DNA from 3 places in the Aliihoeflea sp. PC F10.4 genome. Region 1 is predicted to be linked to each of the others. Evidence: riboswitches for the same ligand, from Rfam matches in the RefSeq annotation. Region 1 holds a riboswitch; each other region holds the start of a gene.
The links. Region 1 has a riboswitch for cobalamin ahead of ACX82Z_RS03210 (TonB-dependent receptor plug domain-containing protein). Riboswitches for the same ligand answer to the same signal wherever they lie in the genome.
Positions count from the first base shown of each region.

Region 1 (7,401 bases):
GTCGCGGCCGGCGCGATCAGGAGCACGATCTGGCTGCCATAGACCGTGCGCGAGAAGATGTCGCGCGCCAGCCTGTCACCGCCCAGAAGGAACGCCTTGCCGGATTCGGGATCGATCGCGCCGGGCAGCGAATCCTTCATGATCAGCACCTGCGCCAGCGGATTGAAAGGCGCGATGAGGGAAGCGAATATCGCCGTGAACAGCCAGAAATAGCACAGGCTGACACCGGCGACGCCGACGCCGGAGCCGAAGAGTTCGCCGTAGAGGCCGAGGCGCTTGCGAAAGGCGAATGACAGCGAGAGCACCACGGCAAGCGCCGCCCAGACGGGCCAAAGCTGCCACAATATGCCGGTGATGATCTGCGGAACGGTCAGGTATTCATACATGGCCTACTGCACCCTGATCCGTGGATTGAGATAGGCGTAACCGATGTCGGAAATGAGCTGCGTCGACAGGACGACGAAGACCGACACCAGCGACGCTGCCAAAAGCATATCGATGTCGTTGTTGCCGGCAGCCTCCACTAGCATGAAGCCGAAGCCCTGATAGCGGAACATCACCTCGACGATGACAACGCCCGTAAGCAGCCAAGGGAACTGCAGCATGATGACGGTGAATGGCGCGATCAGCGCGTTGCGCAGCGCGTGCTTGACCACGACGGAGCGGAAGCTGAGCCCCTTGAGCCGCGCGGTGCGGATATATTGCTGGGTCATCACCTCGACCATCGAGGCGCGGGTCATGCGGGCGATATAGCCGATGCCGTAGATCGCCATCGTCATCACAGGCAGCGTGAAATTGGAAAAAGTGATGCCTTGCGCGGTGGCGCTGGCGGCCGAGCCGTTCAGCCAGCCGAGCCATGAGGCGAAGATAACGGTGAAAATGACGCCCGAGACATATTCGGGCGTCGCCGTCGTGGTGATCGCGGCGACGGAAAGCGTCCGGTCAGTTCGCGTTCCCTCCCGCATACCGGCGAATATGCCCATGATGAGCGCGACCGGCACCATCGTCACCATGACCCAGAACATCAGCTTGCCGGTAGCTGCCAGTCCGGGGAAAAGCCGATTCTCGACATTCGTGCGAAAAGTGGTCGAACAGCCCCACTGGCCCTGCAGGATGCCGGAATAGGATGGCTCCGTCGGCTCCGAACAGAAGGCGAAGCGGCTCACCGCCTGCCCGTTTTCATCGACGGCCGGTTCCTTTTGCACCACGCCGAGCCATTGCCCGTAGCGGATCAGGAACGGTTCGCGATAGCCGTTGCGTTCGAGCCAGCTTTCGATCTGCGCGTCTGGCGTGCGCATGTCGAGCTGGCTGATCGCGAGCCGCCGCAGGTTCGGGTCGAGATTGACGAGAAAAAAGACGACGAGCGTCAGGCAGACCATGGTTATGGCCATGACGCCCAACCGCTTCACGATGAAACCCAGCATGTGCCCCCTGCCGTTCTGGTTGGGGTTTTATAGTTATGTTCCCCGGTACAGTCGGCGAGGGCCGTTGCCGCCCCTCGCCTTCATGTCGCGTATCCGCGCTGTGACGAGATGGCGCGTCAGGCGCTTTCGTCAAGCCAGACCTTGCCGAGATCGATCTCGAAGGTCGGGTGCATGCCGTGGTTCTTCACCGCCTCTACGGAGTGGTTGTAGAGCGTGCGCCAGTAGGGCTGGATGATGATGCCCGAATCCTGGATGATCGTCTCGATCCGCTCCATGACCGACTGACGCTCTTCCGAATCGGCGATCGAAAGGGCTTCGGCGATCAGGCCGTCGAGTTCCTCATTGGAGAACGCAGTCTCGTTCCAACTGCCGCCGGTGCGGTAACCGAGCGCGATGACCTGGATGCCGAGCGGGCGCATGTTCCAGTTGGTCGCCGAGAAAGGATACTTGGTCCAGTCGTTCCAGAAGGTCGAACCGGGAAGCACGGTCCGCTTGACGCGGAACCCGGCCTCGCGAAGCTGTGCGGCCACCGCGTCGCACGAGTTGCGGTGCCAGGTCTCGTCGACCGAGATGATCTCGTGCTCGAAATCCATCTGGCCGGCTTCTTCCATCAACTGCTTGGCACGGTCGACGTCGCGCTCATGCGTGGCGATCTGGACGTGGTCGGGCTGGATCGGCGCGACATGGTAGTTGTCGGCCTTTTCGCCCGCACCGTCGATGCCAAGCGCCAGGATAGCGTTGTTGTCGACGCCGAGCTGAACGGCCTTGCGCACGTTCTGGTCGTCGTAAGGTGCGTTGTCGACGTTCATGCGAATGGTCAGCGTGGTCGAGGTCAAAACCTCCGAACGCACGAGACCGAGGCTGTCCATGATGTCGAGATAGTCGGCGGTCGTCTCGTAGTTCGTATGGATTTCGAGCGCTTCGAACGCGTTGACCATCGCCGACGGATCGGTGCCGTAATCGATGAATTCGACGCCGTCGAGATAGGCTTCGCCATCCCACCACGCGCCGTTTTCGCGCCGCTTGAACTCGATACGATCACCGACCGAATAGGAAACGAGTTCGAACGGACCGGTGCCGATCGGATTGGCGACCCAGTCCGCGCCCGTCTCGTCGAAGGTGGGGTGAACGACCAGCGCAGGATAATCCGAGAAGCCCGGAATGATCGAAACGTCCGGCTCCGACAGGATCAGCTTGACCGTGTAATCGTCGACGCGTTCGATCGCGCCTTCGCGCAGCTTGTTGGTGTCGGGGTCGATCATCGAGGCGACGCGGGTCGCCATCGAGTTGCCTTCAGCAGTGCCGTCGGCCCAGCGCGTCAGATTGTAGATGACGTCGTCTGCGTTGAATTCATCGCCGTTTGTCCACGTCACGCCCTGCCGCACGTTGAGAACGTACTCGGTGGCGTCGTCGTTGGCTTCCCAGCTTTCGAGAAGCTTGCCTTCGAAGGTGAACTCGCGCGTGTACTTGACGAGCGGCTCGAGCGACTGGCGCATGCCGTTGGAGATTTCGGACCAGTCGGCCGTGCGCGGGTCCTTGTTTGCCTTGACGAACATGGCCACGCGCAGGACGCCGCCTGTCACCGGCTCGCCAAGCGCTTCATCCTGCGCCAGCGCCTTCGAAGGTGCGGCGAGGCCGATCATCGAATAGGCAAGCGCGGTCGAGGCCCCGAAGACGGACGCGATGGCGAGGAATTCGCGTCGGTCGACGCGTCCGGCCTTCACATCCTCTGCCATCTTCTCGACGTGTTCGGGAACGCGGTTCCCGCTACTTCTGAAGAAACTCATGCCACCGATCTCCCGTTTGTTCCTGATGTTCCCTACCATCCCGTATCGGTGGGCGAATGTCAAAAACCCCGCCAGATCAGGATGTTCGACTATAATTTGATACCAGGCCGGCCGTTCCGTTGGCGTAAAAGCGACATCGAACACCCCGTTTTGGCATCTTTTGCGACCAAATATGACGCAGTGTAATCCCGAACGGCCGTTGCTGCCAGGCAACATCGCGTGACGTCCGGTCGGCCCCGCCAATGACGTGATTGACCGTCACTCCCAGTGCTTGCTACGTAATTTTCAGCTTGAGGTGCCGGTGCGAGCAACGCCGGCTAAGAGGGAATGCGGAAGGACGATTTGTCCGAGCCGCGGCTGCCCCCGCAACTGTAAGCGCAGAGGACATTCGAAAACCACTGGGCGGTGCCCGGGAAGGTGAATGATCCGCTGAAGCGCGAGCCAGGAAACCTGCCTTGAGCGTCACCTTTGCCGGATGCGGGGAGCGTCCGGGGCTGTGGTTTCGCAGTGGTGACATATGTCATCGCTGGCGAAGCCGGATCGGGGCGGTCCGCAGGTTTCTCCAGCATCTTTGAAAAGATGGGTTCCGGCCGCAGGCCGGATATCGGGGGACCGAATGTACGCTTTCAAACTGGGCGCGGCCTGCGCTGCATCTGCAATCGCCATATTGGCAAGCCTGCCCGCGCATGCGCAGTTCACCGAACTGCCGCAGATCGTCATTACGCCGAACCGCGCGCCGACAGAGGCCGAACGCTCCGGCTCGCGGGTCGAGACGGTCACGCGTATGGAGATGGAAGAGCAGGACCTGCCGCTCGCCGTCGACTATCTGGAGCGCCTGCCAGGCATCTCCGTATCATCACCCGGCGGCCCGGGCGCGGAGGGATCGCTGTCCGTGCGCGGCGCGCCGCGCCGCTACGTCAAGACGCTCTATAACGGTATCGATATCGGCGATCCAACGAGCACGCAGGTTCAGACCTCCTATCAGTATCTCCTCTCTGGTGGCCTCGAGTCCATCGAGGTGCTGAAAGGCTCCCAGTCGACGCTTTATGGTTCGGATGCAATCGCGGGCGTGATCTCGTTTTCGACCCTCGGCGATATCGAGCCCGGCATCTCGCACATCCTCCATGGCGAAGCCGGCTCGCGCGGAACCGTTCGTGGGGGCTACGGCCTGCGTGCAGCCAACGATGCCGGACGTGCCGCAATCAACATCACCGGCTTCCGCACCGACGGCATTTCTGCAGCAGCGGGCGGCAGCGAGCGGGACGGCTATGAGAATGTGACGTTCGACGCGACGGGCGAATATCGCCTGAACGAGGTCGTATCGGTGTTCGGTTCCCTGCTCTACATCGACGCCGACGCTGACTACGATGTAGACCGCTATGTAGATAGCGTCACCGGGGAGATTATTGAGCCACAGGATACCGACGTAAATGTTAACGATAACGAGCAGATCGGAATGCGCGTCGGCTTCAATGCCAATTTCCTCGATGGCCGCTTGAAGAATACGCTTTCGGTCCAGCACTTTGAGGTCGATCGCACAATTGACTCGAATCACCCTGCATTCGGCCCGTTCGATGCTGATTATGTCGGCGAGCGCCGGAAGATAGATTATCAAGGCTCACTCGACGTTAATGAGTGGCTGCTGCTTCAATATGGCGCCGATTACGAGCGGCAAAGAGCGCAAACGGTCGATAGCTACGGCTCCGATACAGACGATTCATTTTCTCTCGCTGGCGTTTGGACACAAGCGGTTCTGGAGCCAACTGAATTATTGAACCTATCAGGCGGTGTGCGATATGATGATCACTCCGAATTTGGTGATAATCTCACATATCGGGCGACAGGATCTTATCGCTTTGGCGAAAGCGGATATCGCCTTCATAGTTCGTTCGGCACCGGCTTTCGCGCACCGAGCCTATACGAATTATTCGGTCCCTTCGTTGGCAACACCGATCTGGAGCCGGAAGAAAGCGTCTCATTCGACGTTGGCTTGGAGTATCGGTTCAATAATAGCCTTGCTGCCGACTTGACCTATTTCATGCTCGACATTGACAACTTGATTCAGTTTGCTGGTGGCAGCTATGCACAGGTTCCCGGCACTTCGCGTCAGCGAGGCGTGGAAGCGTCGCTAGTCTATGAAGCCAATGATTGGCTCTCGCTAGGCGCAGCATACACCTACACACATACGCAGGACGCCAACGGCAACCGCAACTTGCGCGTTCCACGCCACGAAATTGCGCTCACGACGACATACAAGCCCGCCGAGAAATGGGCTATTTCCGGCACAGCCAAAATTGCCGTTGACAGTGAAGACGAAATCATCGTGAGCAGCGTCGCCGGACCATTTGGCTTTTCTGGAGTCAACGGCCGCGTCAAACTCGACGACTACGTCCTCCTAAACGCCAAGGTCTCTTACCAGGCGACCGAATCCACGGAGCTTTACGTGCGCGGCGAAAACCTGCTCGATCAGGACTACCAGACGGTGCGTGGCTTCAATACGCCCGGCATCGGCGTCTTCGCCGGCTTCCGGTCGACCTTCTGATGAAAAGGGCGGCGCGCGGACAATTCATTCTGCGCGCCGCCGCCTTTACCCTCGCGTTGACTGCGCCTGCATTCGCCGCCGACCCGCCGCGCGTCATGTCGATGAATGTGTGCACGGACCAGCTCGTGCTGCTTCTGGCCGATCCCGGTCAGATCGTCTCTTTGTCCGATCTTTCGACGGACCCGACGCTTTCCTTTCTCGATGAAGAGGCAGCGAACTACCCCAAGAATGGCGGACGGGCCGAAGAGGTGTTCCTGTCGAAGCCAGACATCGTCGTCACCGGCACGTTCAGCCTTCACAACACGACGAGCCTGCTTCAGCGCCTCGATTTCCATGTCGAGGAATTCGCCTACGACAACACGGTCGACACAGTTCCCGCTGAACTCCGGCGCATGGGCGCGATCGTCGGACAGAGCGAACGCGCCGAAACGATCGCCCGCGACTACGAGCGCGAACTTGAAACTCTGCGCGCGCGCCAGTGCCCTACCCGCCCCACCGCCATCGCCTATGAGCAAAACGGCGTAGTGCTGGGCGCGGGCACGCTTGCCGACAGCGCTATGGAAGCCGCTGGCCTGACGAACCTTGCCGCCGAGCTCGGCTATTCGGCCATGACGCCCCTGCCCCTCGAACAACTCGTCTCGCACCGGCCCGACATCGTCATCCTGTCTGAACCCGTCGAGGGAGCGCCCGCGCTCGCCGACCAGTTCGTCAGCCATCCGGCCTTGAAGGCGCTGGATGGCGCAAGGGTCGGCGCATTCGTGCCGCAAGGCGCCTGGGCCTGTGGCGCACCCTTCGTCATCGAGGCCGTTCGCGCCTTGACCGAGTTGCGCGAGGAGATCGCGCCCTGCGACGAAACGCAGTAAAGAGCGCCATGCTGAACGCCATCCTCGCCCTTGCCTGCGTCATCCTCACGGTCGCCTCCCTGCTGATCGGACCGGCCGATCTCGATCTTGCATCGAGCGTGACGGGCCTGTTTGCGGGCGGCGACGAGGCAGCCATGATCATTATGCAGGATATCCGGCTGCCGCGCGCGCTTCTGGCGCTGACGGTCGGGATCGGTCTCGGCCTGTCAGGTGCCGTGCTGCAAGGGCTCCTGCGCAATCCGCTCGCCGAACCCGGCATCATAGGCATCACGGCGTCGGCCTCGTTCGGCGCGGTCGCGATCTTCTACACCGGCCTTGCCGGCGCATCGCTTTATGCACTGCCCGCAGGCGCGCTTGCCGGTGCGGCGCTTTCCGTCGTGCTTCTGCTCGGCATCGCAGCACGCGCCGGCGCAACCCTGACGCTGATCCTCGCGGGCGTTGCGCTGACCAGCCTTGCCGGGGCGCTGACCTCCCTTGTCCTCAACCTGTCGCCGAACCCCTTCGCCAGCTACGAGATCATCTTCTGGCTGCTCGGCTCGCTTCGCGACCGTTCGATGAGCCATGTCTGGCTTGCCCTGCCTTTGATGGCGGCGGGCTGGATCATGCTGGCAATGACGGCGCGGGCGCTCGACGCGCTGTCGCTTGGCGAGGAAGCGGCAGCAAGCCTTGGCGTGCGCCTATCCGTGGTTCGCACGCTGGTCGTCGGCGGCACGGCGCTTTGTGTCGGCGCGGGAACGGCCGTCGCGGGCGCGATCGGCTTCGTCGGTCTCGTCGTTCCGCATCTT
Region 1 is NZ_JBTSWH010000001.1:655,159-662,559, reverse strand. Features, by position in the region: gene ACX82Z_RS03225 (ABC transporter permease) at 1-386, opposite strand, end outside; gene ACX82Z_RS03220 (ABC transporter permease) at 390-1,424, opposite strand; gene ACX82Z_RS03215 (ABC transporter substrate-binding protein) at 1,541-3,211, opposite strand; cobalamin riboswitch at 3,488-3,683, shown strand; gene ACX82Z_RS03210 (TonB-dependent receptor plug domain-containing protein) at 3,828-5,753, shown strand; gene ACX82Z_RS03205 (ABC transporter substrate-binding protein) at 5,753-6,616, shown strand; gene ACX82Z_RS03200 (FecCD family ABC transporter permease) at 6,625-7,401, shown strand, end outside.

Region 2 (7,401 bases), 1.6 Mb from region 1:
CTTTCACCGCTCAGCCACCCCTGTCCTGGTGACGGGTTCGCCAAGTTGAGCGTCAGCGGGAGTATGTTTCCGGCGGCCGCGCTTTTAAGACCATAGTACAGGTGGTCTATCGCCTTTACGTCGCCGTCCACCGCAACGACATAGTCTGCATTGTCGGAGCAAATTCTCGAAAAAGTGCCAGTATTGCATCCCAGATCCCACACCAGTTGGCGGTGTTTTTTTGCCGACACCCGACTTACGAAATCCCGCTTCACGTCGAAGGATGAGTCGCTATAGCTATGGGTGGTGTCGTAAGCACTCCAGGTGGTCGGCTCTTCCCCCGATGAAAGAGCGTTTATCGTCCGACGCAGACCCTGAAGCGTACCAACCACCATCGCCTTCGAATGGTGGAGCTTCTTATGTTCTGTCGGGACCTGATTGGCATCTTCGGTCAGGCGCTGCGCTTCGGAAAGTTGCGCCCGAAAAGACCGTTCCTGCATGCTCGCATGTAGCTTTACGTGCGAAAGAACGCCTTTCTTGAATATCGCCAGATTGCCGATAACCTTGTTGGCGACAAGCGGGTCGATGCCTTCGATATTACCCCTTAGGAAGGGCTGGAAATCGATGCCCTTGTAAGCTTGAAACATCAACGGATAAAGAAACTGCATGCAGAACTGGCGGTATCCGACCCACGGGTCGCCTTCAGCATGAGGAACGAACGACGGAATATCGATGAAGACCGGTTTCGCGGCGATAAACTGAATGTTGTAGGCGGTTGCGTCCTTGAGCGTCCATCCGCTTTCGTGCGCGCTCTCAAGAATGTCGAGCGTAAGGAGTGCAGCATCTTTCAGCATTCCGAACGACCATTCATACGGATATGAGATGAATGGAATACGTGCGTGCTTGAGATGCCTTGGCCATTGGCCCGGACGCACCAGCGCGGACTCGGCATGCTCCGTTTGTATGATTTTTCCGGCGTCGACGAGAGCCTGATAAAACGGCTCTTGACACAGCAACTCCCAATTCGCGGCGGCGTCCTCGCTTATTCCGCGGACGATTGCCGTTCCATTATCGTAGACGCGGTTATTACGGTCTCGGAAAGACCCGGAATCTGCAACAAAATCGGTTTCTAGCGGGGGACGTGCCTTTGCGACGCTCCCCATCATTATCTCGACCCTGAGGATTTTTCAGCGCTTTTCGCCTTTTCCTTGTCCGCATTTTTCCCGGAGAAGAAATCCGTGATCCGATAATAATATCTGCGCAGCGTATAGGCCGCGGCCGCAAAGAATCCTATGATCGCAGTCGTGACGACACTGCCCGTTCCGGGATCGATATAGGCGAAAGAATCCCGAGTCGTTAACATGAACGCAAAGAGCGCGTAGATAGGCAGGCGTGCTTTCATCATTTCAAGTATCCAGACGTTCTTTAGGGCGTCATAAAATTTGCCAACATATATTTAGCCGGATGTTAATGGCATTTGGATTGCCGGCTGGCAAGTCATGGTGGGCATGGTCCACAAATGACAGATGCGAAGCGCTCGCCGCTGCCGGTCAAATATTGGCAATCGGGACGGCATTGGGCCGTATTGCTTCTGTCCCCGCTCTCGGTCTTTACGTAAGCCACCGCCATCCCAAATCGCCCGGAGAGACATTTTGATATGAACTGCGTCGCCGGACGCTTATCCGATGTCGCAATCATGCGACTGGAATCACGCGCCGGATGATTAAGTCGTGCCATTCAGGTGCCGCGTCCGATCACTTCGGGCGAGGAGAATTGGGAAGCCGGTCGGATGCCGGCGCTGCCCCCGCAACGGTGGTGGAGATGAAGTCGCAGCGGGAGCCACTGGGCGAACAGCCCGGGAAGGTGTTGCGGCGGGCCTTGCAGAAGGGTCGCTCCAGAGTCCGGAAACCAGCCTGAAGAGGTTTGAAACCGACTGATCGCGGTGGGCGATCGAGAGGCGAATGCATGTGGGCAGCGAAACGCCCACGCGTTCTCCTTTGCCATCTCCACCAGTTCAGTCTTCGCATTGAAGGCAGGACAGGACATGGATACGCGCAAGGAAATGCTCGAAAGACTAAAGGCAAGGCAGCCGGGCTATAGCCTCGACCGCGCCTTCTATACGGACCCCGATTTCTTCAAGCTCGACATGGAGCTGATCTGGTATCGGGACTGGCTGTTCATCGGCCATGATTGCGAACTGCCCAAGCCAGGCAGCTACATGACGGTTCAGGTCGGTGAATATCCGGTCGTCGTCGTGCGTGACGCAAAAGGTTCGATCCGCGCGTTCCACAACACGTGCCGCCATCGCGGCTCGCGCGTGTGCACTGCTGCCAAGGGAACGGCCGCAAAGCTTGTCTGCCCCTACCATCAGTGGACGTACGACCTTGACGGCCGTCTCGTATTCGCGCGGCAGATGGGGGCGGAATTCGACGCTTCGCAATTCGGCCTGAAGCCGATCGCCTGCGAGGGCGTCGCCGGCTACCTCTTCATCTGCCTTGCCGACGAACCGGCGGACTTCGCGCCGGTTCGGGCAAAGCTCGAGCCCTATCTCGCCCCGCATCGTCTGACCGAAACGAAGGTCGCGTTCGAATCGACCATCATCGAGAAGGGCAACTGGAAGCTCGTCTGGGAAAACAATCGCGAGTGCTATCACTGCGCGGGCAACCATCCCGAGCTATGCAAGACCTTTCCCGAAGCGCCGACCGCTGTTGGCGTTCAAGGGTCGAAAAGCGACCCTGAGATCGTTGAACACTGGGACCGGTGCGAGGCGGCCGGATTGCCGAGCACGTTCGAGATTTCAGAAGACGGACAATATCGCGTCACGCGCGTACCGCTCGTACGAGACGCGGTCAGCTATACGATGAGCGGCAAGCGCGCGGTGAAGAAGAACCTGTCCGATTCCGTTTCGACGGACCGCATCGGCGCGCTTCTTCTCTATCACTACCCGACGACCTGGAACCATGTTCTCGGTGACCATGCAGTCACCTTCCGCGTCTTGCCCATCAGCGCCACGGAAACGGCGGTGACGACCAAATGGCTCGTTCACAAGGATGCCGTCGAGGGCGTGGATTACGACCTTGCCGAACTCACCCATGTGTGGACGGAGACGAACGACCAGGATCGGCGGATCGTCGAGGAAAACGCGTTCGGCATCACCTCGCCCGCATATCGACCCGGCCCCTATTCCGAGGAACACGAGGGCGGCGTCATGCAGTTCGTCGAATGGTACAGCAATTTCGCCGAAGACCGCCTGACGGGTGACGCCAAGCCGGCGCTGCGCTCGGTGGCCTGAGGAGAACGAAATGAACGCGACGTCCCTTTACAAATATCTGGACGAGATGGCGCCGTGGGACGACCGCCTTCAGGTGCTCGAATGCCTGCGCGTCGTGGACGAAGCGCCGGACGTGAAGAGCTTCGCATTCCGTTCGGATAGCCAGACATGGTTCCGCTACCAGCCCGGCCAGTTCATCACGCTGGAACTGCCGGCGGAGCCGGAACCACTGATGCGCACCTATACGCTCTCGTCGAGCCCGTCGCGCCCATTCTCCATCGCCGTGACGGTAAAGGCGCAGGCCGATTCGATCGGCACGCGCTGGATGTTCGACAATCTGAAGCCCGGCGACCATGTAAGGGCCTTCGGGCCGTCGGGCGATTTTTCGCTGCATAACCATCCTGCCGCCAAATATCTTTTCCTGTCGGCCGGTTCCGGCATCACGCCGATGATGTCGATGCTTTTGTGGCTCAACGATTTCGCGCCGCAAACGGATGTCGCCTTTATTAACTGCTCGCGTCGCTACGAAGATTTGATCTTCCGCCGCGAACTGGAACTCGTCGGCAACTACATGCACGGCCTGTCGCTCGACTTTCTTCTGGAAGAACGCGCGCGGCGCGAGGGCGGCTTCGGCCATGTCGGGCGCATCGACGGCACGCGGCTGAAACTCCTTGCGCCGGACTTCGCCGAGCGGGAGATATTCTGTTGCGGGCCGGACCCATTCATGCGCGCAGTGCGCCAGATCCTTGAAGCCGAAGGCTTCGACATGGCGCATTATCATCAGGAAAGCTTCGGCGCGCCGACGATCGAGCGCGTTCAGGCGCCGTTCGAGGAAATCGTCAACGCCGAACCGCCGGCCGACGCACAGCCGGTGCGTTTTGCCTCGTCCGACGTCGAGGCGATGTGCCTGCCCGACCAGACCATCCTGCAAACCGCGCGCGCGGCGGGTGTGCGTATTCCGGCCGCTTGCGAGTTCGGTCTTTGCGGAACATGCAAGACGATGAAGCTTTCGGGCGAAGTCGAGATGAGCCACAATGGCGGCATCCTCGATCACGAGATCGAGGAAGGCTATATCCTCGCATGCTGCTCGCGCCCGCTCGGGCCGGTGACGGTCGAAGCCTAACCGCGCGCGGCGGCAAGCGCTTTCGGAAGCTCGGCCTCGAACAGATCGATCTCGGCGGCCGGGCCGACCGAAACGCGGATGCAGCGGTCGAGAACCGGAGCCATCGGCTTGCGCACGAACACGTCGCGAGCGATCAGTTCCTGCATGACTTTCAGTGCGAAGGCACCATCTTCACCACAATCGATCGCGACAAAATTGGTGGCCGAGGGGATCGCGGCCAGGCCGTTCGTCGCCGCTATGTCGTAAAGCCGGTCGCGGCAGGCGGCGACATCGCTTATCACCTTTCGCAACCAGGCTTCGTCGTCGAGGGCGGCGAGCGCGGCAGCCTGCGCCATGCGCGTCATGCCGAAATGATTGCGCACTTTCTCGAACGCATTGATCGTTGCCGCTTCGCCGATCGCATAGCCGCAACGCAAGCCCGCCAGCCCATAGGCTTTGGAAAAGGTGCGCATGCGCAGCACATTCGCACGCTCGATATCTATCGGCGGCAAAGTGCCGTCCGGCGCGGTCTCGCCATAGGCCTCGTCGAGGATGAGCATGGTCGTTTCGGGAAGCGCTTCGATGAAACGTTCGATCTTTTCGGCAGACCACCATGTGCCCATCGGATTGTCGGGATTGGCGAGATAGACGACCGGTGCGTTCTCGCGTTTGACGGCATCGAGGAGTGCGAAAAGGCTTTCGCGATCGTCCTCATAAGGAACGGTCACGAGCCGCGCGCCGAACCCGGCGACATGGTAATTGAAGGTCGGATAAGCGCCCAGCGAGGTGACGACCGCAGCGCCGCGATCCGCCCACAGGCGCACGACGAGGCCCAAAAGCGCGTCGATCCCCTCCCCGATCACGATATTCGTCGCCGACACCCCGTGCTTTGCGGCCAGCTTGGCGCGCAATTCAGCGCTTTCGGGATCGCCATACATCCACACGTCCCCAGACGCGGCTGCAATCGCAGCCTTTACCGACGGCGACGGCCCGAACCCGCTTTCATTTGCGCCAAGGCGCGCGCGAAACGGGCGGCCGCGCTGGCGCTCCTGCGCCTCGGGGCCGACGAAGGGCACGGTGGCGGGAAGGCTTTCGGCAAGCGCCGTGAGGTGTGGTCGGTTCATTGAAGGCGTCTCTGTTGGCTGCCGAGCCACTAGCGGTCAACCGGCGAAACATCAAGACGACGCCAGCTCCCCGCAAAGCAAAAGGCCCGACAAGATCGCCGGGCCTTAGTGTGTCTTCCGGCGGGACTCTACTGGCGCGCCAGATCCTCGCCGCGGCAGATCAGGCCGCCCATGACGCAGCCGCTCATTTTCATCGTGTTGCCGTTGACGCTCGCCTTGCCCTTATAGGTCTTGCCTTCGTCGAGCACATTCACCGTGCCCTGATAATCGCTGCCCGCTCCAGCCATCGTGCCGATCGCCTGGCCGTTATATTCGCCCGAGCGTACGGTGCCGCAAAAGCCGGCCGAGCAGGGCGCGAACTCGATCAAGGTGCCGTTGCCGCGCTTCCACATGCCGACGATCGGCTCGGCCGCGAATGCAGGGGCCGTGACGAGTACACAGGCGGCAAGCGCCGCCCAGAGTTGAACTTTCATTGCTTCCTCCCAAAAAGCGTCGTGCCCAAAAGCTTACGCAGACGTAAACGTAATGGAGTTTTCAGGCGGTGGAAAGTGGGGTCATCGCGTTCGCGTGATCCGACGAAAATTTGCTTTCAGGGACGATTTTTGGCGCGCAGTTCATTTGCGACCGTTTCGCGTGGTTAGCGCGGGGTAAAAATGAAATGTGGCAATTGTCTTGAAATTGTCTGAACGACCGCGCGATCGCGGGGTTTCCATGCTTAACGAAACGTGGCGTTTACGGAAAATTTGAGCTTTGTTTGAAGCTCGTTAAGCACGCCTTTTTACGGCAGATTCAAGCCTCCCCGGCATTCTCGAAGCATCACACAGCAACAAGAGCGGCACGGAAAAATCCGGCTCTCGGGACGAAACAGGGGACTTGAAATGGCACGCTACGAAATGATCGAAGCCGGCATCGGCTCCACTGCCCAGGCCGACATTCTTTTCGAACTCGGCATGATGTACGCCACCGGCCGCGACTGCGATGTCGACGTCATCGCCGCGCATAAATGGTTCAACATCGCCGCCATCAAAGGCAGCAACCGCGCAGCGCTTCTTCGCCAGGAACTGTCCGACTCCATGTCGAAGGGCGATATCGCCAAGGCGCTTCGCGAAGCACGCGAATGGATGACGACACACTGATCTGAATTACGGCAACAGAGCGGGATCACCCGCCGGGCCGCGCGTACAGGGACGCGACGAAAAAGGGCCGCTGCGACAAGCAGCGGCCCTTTTTCTTTACACGATCGTCACGATCAGTTGCCGAGGGCGCGATCGAGCAATTCCATGGTGATGTCGGCGCAGGCACGCGTCTCTTCGCGCGGGCTGCATTTCGCCTCGACCTTCACCGCGCCGTCTTCGTCGATTTCGACCTTGAACTCAGGCCCGCTGCGCATCGCGCGCCAGCCCGGTCCGCCGCGCGGACCGCCGGGGCGCATGTGATGACGCGGACCGCCTTCGCGCATTTCATGGCGCGGGCCGCCGGCTCCACGGGCATTTTCTTCCGGATTGGCGGCTGCGTCAGGATTCATCCCGCCCGCGTCCATTTCCTCGCCCGGCGGCGGCGGTTCCGGCGCGTCCGGTGGCGGGGGCGGCGTCTGGGCGAGAGCGATGGAACAGGAAAGAGCGACGGCCGAGGCCGTCAGCAACAAGGTGCGCATAGAAAATCCTCCGTTGGAACCAACGCTACAACGGATGACGGAATCGAGGTGTTCCGCAAAAAGCGAACGAGCGGATCACATTTATGCAGCGTCAGGCCGGCTCGACCGCCTGCGCCTCTTCCTCGAACCGCACGAGCACGGTTCCGTCCGTGACCTGCGTGCCTTCCGACACGATGTCCGCAACGACGCCGTCATGCGGTGCGGAGATCGTGTGCTCCATCTTCATGGCTTCCAGCACCAGCAGCGCCTGCCCCTTTGTTACGGACGCGCC
Region 2 is NZ_JBTSWH010000001.1:2,249,317-2,256,717, forward strand. Features, by position in the region: gene ACX82Z_RS11525 (methyltransferase domain-containing protein) at 1-1,145, opposite strand, end outside; gene ACX82Z_RS11530 (hypothetical protein) at 1,145-1,384, opposite strand; cobalamin riboswitch at 1,702-1,910, shown strand; gene ACX82Z_RS11535 (aromatic ring-hydroxylating oxygenase subunit alpha) at 2,024-3,271, shown strand; gene ACX82Z_RS11540 (FAD-binding oxidoreductase) at 3,282-4,373, shown strand; gene ACX82Z_RS11545 (pyridoxal phosphate-dependent aminotransferase) at 4,370-5,476, opposite strand; gene ACX82Z_RS11550 (DUF2147 domain-containing protein) at 5,605-5,949, opposite strand; gene ACX82Z_RS11555 (sel1 repeat family protein) at 6,355-6,612, shown strand; gene ACX82Z_RS11560 (hypothetical protein) at 6,726-7,130, opposite strand; gene ACX82Z_RS11565 (acetyl/propionyl/methylcrotonyl-CoA carboxylase subunit alpha) at 7,222-7,401, opposite strand, start outside.
Region 2: another riboswitch for cobalamin. It lies ahead of ACX82Z_RS11535 (aromatic ring-hydroxylating oxygenase subunit alpha); the one in region 1 lies ahead of ACX82Z_RS03210 (TonB-dependent receptor plug domain-containing protein).

Region 3 (7,401 bases), 3.5 Mb from region 1:
CCTGCCCGGCTGGGGCAACCAAGCGCCGATCCTTTTCCGGGGCGTCGTCGCGAGTCGCGGCCGCACCGGAAATACCCGCCTGTTTCAGGTCGCGCCAGCCGCGTCCATCCCATAAGGCATCATACGATTGAACGGAATTTGACGATGGCAGACGAAGTTTCGGACAGCACGCACGAAGTCGCAGCAGGACAGTTGCGCTCCTTTATCGAACGCATCGAGCGCCTCGAAGAAGAAAAGAAGGCGCTCGCGGACGACATCAAGGAAGTCTACGCCGAAGCCAAAGGCACAGGCTTCGATACCGGCGCGATCCGCCAGTTGATCCGCATCCGCAAGCAGGATGCGTCGGAGCGCCAGGAAGCCGAAGCGATCCTCGATCTCTACATGAACGCGCTCGGCATGGCCTGAGCCACCACTCCCTGAAAGCAGGCGGGCCGAACTGCCTTACGCGTTCGGTGCCGCAGGCTTCGGAAAATCGATCATGTCCCCCGGATCACCCTCGATAGGCATGCGCGTGCTGACCGCACTCGCCGCGAGCTTGTTCCTTGCGGCTCCCGCGCTTGCCCAGGAGCCTGCCCTTTCCGAATGGCAGATCACCAAATGTGAGGTTTATACCGAGGCGTTCGAGGACGCGTCGGCCAGCGACGCAGATAACCTCAGCCAGTCCTTTATCGACGAGAACGAAGCCTTCATCGCGCAAGGATGCGTCGAGCGCGTGGCCGTGTGTCCACGCACGCAGGCCGATCTCGACATCGCCAACATATTGACGATCGCCGCGATGAATGCCGGCACGGCCAGCACCTTTCTTCCGTTCGCCTGCACGGACGGCTGACGACGCGAAAGCGTCACCGATCCGTCAGGAAATCCTGTCCCTGACCGAGGATCAGCGGGTCGGGTTCGGCAACCACGTTTTCGTCCCTGCCGTCATAGTCGAAACGCCCGAGAATATGGCGCATCACCGAAATCCGCGCGCGTCTCTTGTCGTTCGCGCGCACGATCGTCCAAGGCGCATGTGCCGTATGCGTCCGCTCGATCATCTGGCTGCGCGCTTTGGTGTATTCGTCCCATTTGCTCATGCCCTGAACGTCGATCGGCGAAAATTTCCACGTCTTGAGCGGATCATGCACGCGGTCATGGAAGCGCTTGAGCTGCATCTCGCGGCCGATATTCAGCCAGAACTTGAAAAGATGAATCCCCTCATCGACGATCATCCGCTCGAAATCGGGCGCGTCGCCGAGAAAGGTCTCATGCTGCTTCGGCGTACAGAACCCCATCACGGGCTCGACCACGCCGCGATTGTACCAGGAGCGGTCGAAGCTAACGAACTCGCCGCTGGTGGGGAAATGCTCGACATAGCGCTGGAAGTACCATTGCCCGCACTCCGTCTCGGTCGGCTTCGGCAAAGCCACGTTACGGGACGAGCGCGGGTTCATGTACTGGCGCAAGACAAAGATCGTGCCGCCCTTGCCGGCCGCGTCGCGCCCTTCGAACAGCGCGATCACCCGCTCGCCTTTGGTCTGCATCCAGTATTGCAGCTTCACGAGTTCTTCCTGAAGCGCTTCCAGTTCGGCTTTGTAAGCCTTCCGAACCATCTTTTCGGAATAGGGGTAGTCGCCCGAGCCGAGCGCGTCAGACGCGATCCAGTCGGGCAGCTTCGGATTTTCGATATCGAACGAGCGCTTGCGCCCGTCGAAGTCGATCTCGATCGGTTTGACCTTCTCGCGGCCGTAACTGGTCTTCTTTGCGGGCATGCGGCAGGTTCTCCGGTTGCATCGACGAATGCTAGTCCATCGCACCGAAAAGAAAAGCCGCCCGCCTCTCGGGCGCAATGACCGCGCCCGATTTTATCGCTTTCCTCCGCCCGCCATCCATGCTCATTTGTCGGCGTTCGAGGTGCCCTTGGCCCGCAAGGTCGAAGGGATAATTGGGAAGCCGGTTTGATGCCGGCGCTGCCCCCGCAACGGTAACGAAACTCGTTTTCCGACGAAAGCCACTGGGTCGAAGACCCGGGAAGGCGTCGGAAAGGTCTCTCGATGAGACGGCTTCGAAGCCCGGAAACCAGCCTTGATCAAATGAAACCGACTGATCGCGGTGGGCGATCGGAAGAGACACGCGACCGTGCGGCCTCTCGCCTGCCGGTCGTCACCCTTCCGTCTTCCGCCGGTTTGGTCCTCGAATGAGGCAACGGCATGGACGACGACTTCCCGCGCATCGATACCAGAATTCATCCACGCCGATCACAGGGAGCGGGACACGTCACGCCCGAAACCGTCTTCCTGCAATGGCTCCTGTCGCTGCCGGCGGGCACGCCTGTCGACGCTGCCGCTCAAAGGCAGATCGACATGATCGACACCCGCGCAACGAACCATCCGGACGCTACGCGCCTTCGCGAGCTTTTCGCTGCGGCGGCCGGCGAGCCGCCCCGTCCCATCCTCAACTGATCGATCGGAGATTTACTCATGGCTACAAGAACCGAACCCGCCCCGCACAAGCAGGGATTGCTCGAACGGCTTGCTGCCGGTCCTGTCATCTGCGCGGAAGGCTATCTGTTTGAACTCGAACGGCGCGGCTATCTCCAAGCTGGGCCTTTCGTTCCCGAAGTAGTGCTGGAGCACCCCGAGGCGGTCACGCGCCTGCACGAGGACTTCGTTCATGCCGGCAGCGACGTCGTCGAAGCCTTCACCTATTACGCTCATCGCCAGAAGCTGAAGGTGATCGGTCGCGAGGACAGTCTTGAGACGATCAATCGTCAGGCGCTTCGTATTGCCAAGGATGTCGCCGACCGCAACGGCTGCCTGATGGCCGGCAATATCTGCAACACCAACGCCTATGAGGCCGCAGACGCTTCGACGCACAACGCGGTGCGTGCCATGTTCGAAGAGCAGATCGGCTGGGCGGTCGAGGAAGGGGCCGATTTTCTCATCGCCGAGACCATCGACTGGCTGGGCGAAGCCGAGATCGCGCTCGACGTGATGAAGAAGACCGGCCTGCCCACTGTCGTGACGCTTTCGGTCCACCGCGAGGAAAAGATGTTCGACGGCGCGTCCATCGTGGAGGCGTGCAAGCGGCTCGAAGCGGCCGGCGCCGATGTCGTCGGCCTCAACTGCCAACGCGGCCCGAAGACGCTGATGCCCGTCGTCCGCAAAGTGCGCGAGGCCGTCTCGTGCCACGTCGCGGCGCTGCCCGTGCCCTATCGCACGACGGATGCCGAGCCGACCTTCCAGTCGCTGACCGACCGGGCCTGCTCATGCATTCCCGCCGATCGCCCGTTCCCGACGGCGCTCGATCCGTTTACCTGCAACCGTTACGAATGCGCCGAATTCGCCCGCGAAGCCTATGATGCGGGCGTGCACTATATCGGGCTTTGCTGCGGGGCCGCCCCGCACCACATCCGGGCAGTCGCAGAGGCGCTCGGCCGAACCGTTCCGGCGAGCCGCTATTCTCCCGACATGTCCAAGCACGCCTTCTTCGGAACCGACGCGGCGATCCCCGATGCCTATCGCGGCAGACAGAAAGTAATCTAGGTCAGATGGCGGCCCGCCGGTGAAGGCGGGCCGCCCGCTTACTCATTCGTGGTCATGTGTCGCGCCGGACCCGCCCACGGCAACGATCGTGTAGGGCACGCCTTCGATTTCGATCGTGCCGGTTTCCTCCAGTGTTTGCGTCGAGATCAACCGGACGATGCCCTCGCGCGGATCGGTGATCGCAATCGACTCGCCCGCAACAGCCAGACGCGGGCGCGGATCGCGCCAGTGGCCATCCATCGAATAGGCATCCGTCACCGCCACGCTTTGCTCGATCTTGCCCGAGACGACATCGACGAGATGCAGCCTGCCGTCTTCGGTGAGCACATAGGCATTGCGAGGCTGTGCGGGATCGAGCGCGAAATCGACCCGGCGCATCGGCAGGTCGATTTTTGTGAATTGCGTTTCATCGCCCGGCTCGATGACGACAATTGCCGACGGGCCGTAATTTCCGAGGAAGTAGCTCATCGCCGTTCCGCCCTTCAGAGTCGAGACGTTGCCCTCGCCGAGATCGGCAGTCGGTATATGCTTCAGCGCCGGCGCTTCGCCGCCGGAGCCCGGTGACGCGATGACGATCCCGTCGCGGCAGCCGAAGGCGAAGATGCGCGCCGACTGCGCCTGCCCGTGAACGCCGGGGCAGGCGACGACGTCGCCAACATCGTTCCCCTCCCGGTCGATCACCTTCAGCCCGACCCGTGGCTCGTCGGGATTTTCATGCGGCACGGAGACGACGAGATAATCGCCCATCGGCGCGGCGAGCCCATGATGGGCGGAACCCGGCTGGAGAACGCGCGGTTCGAAACGCCCGCCCAGCACATCGCTTTCGGCAAAAAGCGAAACGTCACCTGACCCGTCGTCGAAAAGCGCGATCGTCCCCGAGCCCTCGACCACATGCGCAGGCTTCGTGCCTCCGATCTCGGTATCGAGCAGCTTCGCGTCCTCGACCTTCAGATCGGCATGGTCGCCATGGTCCTCGAAGGTGATGCCGGTGTCGATCACGGCCACCTTGCCGGCGTCGCCCTGAACGGCGAACACCACGCGACCGCTTTCGCTTCGCGTCAGCGCCGGTGTCTGCTCGATTTCGAAAACACCGGCGGGTGAACCGTCAATGTCGAAAGCGCGCACGACGCCTTCGGCGTGATCTCCGATGAACAGCCGATAATGCGCGTCGTGCGGCTCGTTCGCCATCGCCGGAATTGAATGACCGACATTTAGCGCGAGTGCGCCGATTGCGGCGGACAGCGCGAGAATGCATGTCTGATTTGAAATCGAAATCATGAAGTGCTCCGTTAATTGAACGGTACGTAATAACATAACGTTTTTGAACGGCAATGGTGTGTCGATGAAAATGACCTCGGCCCGGAAACGAAACGGGGCGCCCATTAAGGACGCCCCGCCACATATCGGTCATGAATTTGCGAGTGCTACTGCTCGCCTGTCGGCGAGGCGTGCTTTTGCGCTTCGACCGGATCGGGTTCCTCGCCGCGTGTGGCGAACAGCGAGGCGACGACGCCAATAGCCAGGATCGTGAAGGTAACGCCGAGCGAGATCGTCGGCGGAATCTTTTCGATACCCATGATGCCGGCCGCGAACACCTTGCCGCCGATGAAGATCAGCACGGCCGATAGCGCGTATTTCAGGTAGACGAAGCGGTGAGCCATGGCCGAGAGCGCGAAATAGAGCGCGCGCAGGCCGAGGATCGCGAAGATGTTCGACGTGTAGACGATATAGGGATCGGTCGTGATGGCGAAGATCGCCGGCACGGAATCGACTGCGAAGATCACGTCGGCGATCTCGATCAGCACAAGCGCCATCAGGAGCGGCGTGATGTAGAGCACCTCCTTGCCCGTCTTCGGGTCGGGCAGGCGGACGGTGAAGCGAGAGCCGTGAAAATCCTCCGTGACGCGGAAGCGTCGACGCATGAACCGGATCAGCGGATTGTCGCCGATCGGCTTTTCCTCGTCGGAGGAAAACAGCATCTTGATGCCGGTGATGATCAGGAAACCGGCGAAGATGTAGAGCACCCACTCGAAATTGGTCACGATCGCCGCGCCTGCGCCAATCATGATGCCGCGCAGCAGGATGACGCCGAGAATGCCCCAGAAGAGCACGCGGTACTGATAGATGCGCGGCACCGCGAAATAGGAGAAGATCAGCGCGATGACGAAGACATTGTCCATCGCCAGCGTCTTTTCGACGAGAAAGCCGGTCACATAGTTGAGCCCGGCCTCGTCGCCGAGTTGCCACCACACGAAGCCGCCGAAGGCGAGACCGAGTGCGATGTAGAAGCCTGAAAGCGCGAAGCTTTCCTTCACGCCGATTTCGCGGTCGTCCCTGTGCAGGACGCCCAGATCGAAGGCCAGAAGCGCGATGACGACGGTGATGAAGCCGAGCCACATCCAGGCCGGTTTGCCGAGCCAGTCGGCAAAAAGAAACGCGAATTCCATCGGAAGATATCCCTCTCACGGCCGGCAGGCGACATCGGGATAACGGTCCGACATCACAAGAGAGCCGGCGCTCTTGCCAGAGGGGCCCGGACCAACGGGACGGCGACAATAATGGGGCGTCGGGCCCGCCTTTTCAAGACCTCGAAGGACTATCCTTCGGCTGAAATGGCTTCGATCCGCCCGACGATAGCCTCCAGCGGCTCCGGCCGGTGCAGGAAAAAGCCCTGCCCATATTCGATGCCGAGTTCCGCCAGGAGTTCGAGCGTTTGTTCGTCCTCGATCTTTTCGGCCACGACGACAAGGTTGGCTGCATGCGCCACGTCGCGGATCGAGCGGACGATCGCCTGGTCGAAGGTCGAGCCGGTCAGATTTTCGATGAAGGTGCCGGTGATCTTGATACTGTCGACGGGAAAACGCCGCAGATAATCGAACGAACTCAAACCGGACCCGAAATCGTCGAGGCTGACGAGACAACCACGTTCACGCGCGGCATGAAGGAACCGCTCCGCCGTCTGAAAATTGGTCACGGCAGCCGTTTCGGTTATTTCGAAAACGAGGTTGCGGTGCGCGGCTTTCGAGGTGGTCACTTCGCGGTCGATGAAATCCCACAAGCCCGGATCGCTCAGGGTCTGCGCCGAAAGATTGATGCCAAGCACGAGGCCCGCCGGCCCGTTCATCACGTGCCCGAAGCGCTGAAGCGCATCGCGCACGATCCAGCGGTCGAGACGGGCGGCCATGCCGAAGCGCTCGGCAGCGGGAATGAAGACGCCGGGCGGGATCAGACGGCCGTCCCTGCCCTCCAGCCGCGACAGGACCTCGTAGCGATGCGACGGGCTGCGCGGGTGAACGATCATCTGAATTTGCTGCGCGTAGAGCCTGACGCGATGTTCTTCCATCGCGTCGACCGTTTCGGAAACGATGCGCGCAGCCGTCAGGCCCGATGTCGCGCCTTCGTTGCCTTCGCCGAACGCGACGCAGCGATTGCGGCCGGACGCCTTTGCGGCGTAGCAGGCATCGTCGGCACGTGCCAGCGCGTCGGCCGGCGAGATGCCTTTTTCCGCGATCACGGCATAGCCGATGCTGGCGCCCAGCTTCGTCGCCTCGCTCATGTCGCCGAAATTTTCCGCGGCGATGCGCGCAAGTATGCGTTCGGCCAGATGCGCGGGATCGAACCCGCCCGTAAGTGGCGCGATGAATGCGAACTCGTCCCCGCCAAGACGCGCCGATACGCCGCCCGCTGGCATTTCGCCCGAGATGATGGCTCCGATTTTCGCTAATGCCCTATCGCCGGCGGCATGGCCGGCAACGTCGTTCAGGGCCTTGAAGTAATCGAGATCGAGATAGTAGACGATCACGGGCTTGGAACGCGCCGCACCGACCGCGCTTTTCAGTTCGCCGTCGAAGGCGGCGCGGTTCAAAAGACCCGTCAGCGT
Region 3 is NZ_JBTSWH010000001.1:4,145,166-4,152,566, reverse strand. Features, by position in the region: gene ACX82Z_RS20900 (DUF2312 domain-containing protein) at 145-405, shown strand; gene ACX82Z_RS20895 (hypothetical protein) at 479-829, shown strand; gene ppk2 (polyphosphate kinase 2) at 843-1,748, opposite strand; cobalamin riboswitch at 1,872-2,078, shown strand; gene ACX82Z_RS20885 (hypothetical protein) at 2,187-2,438, shown strand; gene ACX82Z_RS20880 (homocysteine S-methyltransferase family protein) at 2,457-3,521, shown strand; gene ACX82Z_RS20875 (hypothetical protein) at 3,564-4,799, opposite strand; gene ACX82Z_RS20870 (TerC family protein) at 4,946-5,968, opposite strand; gene ACX82Z_RS20865 (EAL domain-containing protein) at 6,118-7,401, opposite strand, start outside.
Region 3: another riboswitch for cobalamin. It lies ahead of ACX82Z_RS20885 (hypothetical protein); the one in region 1 lies ahead of ACX82Z_RS03210 (TonB-dependent receptor plug domain-containing protein).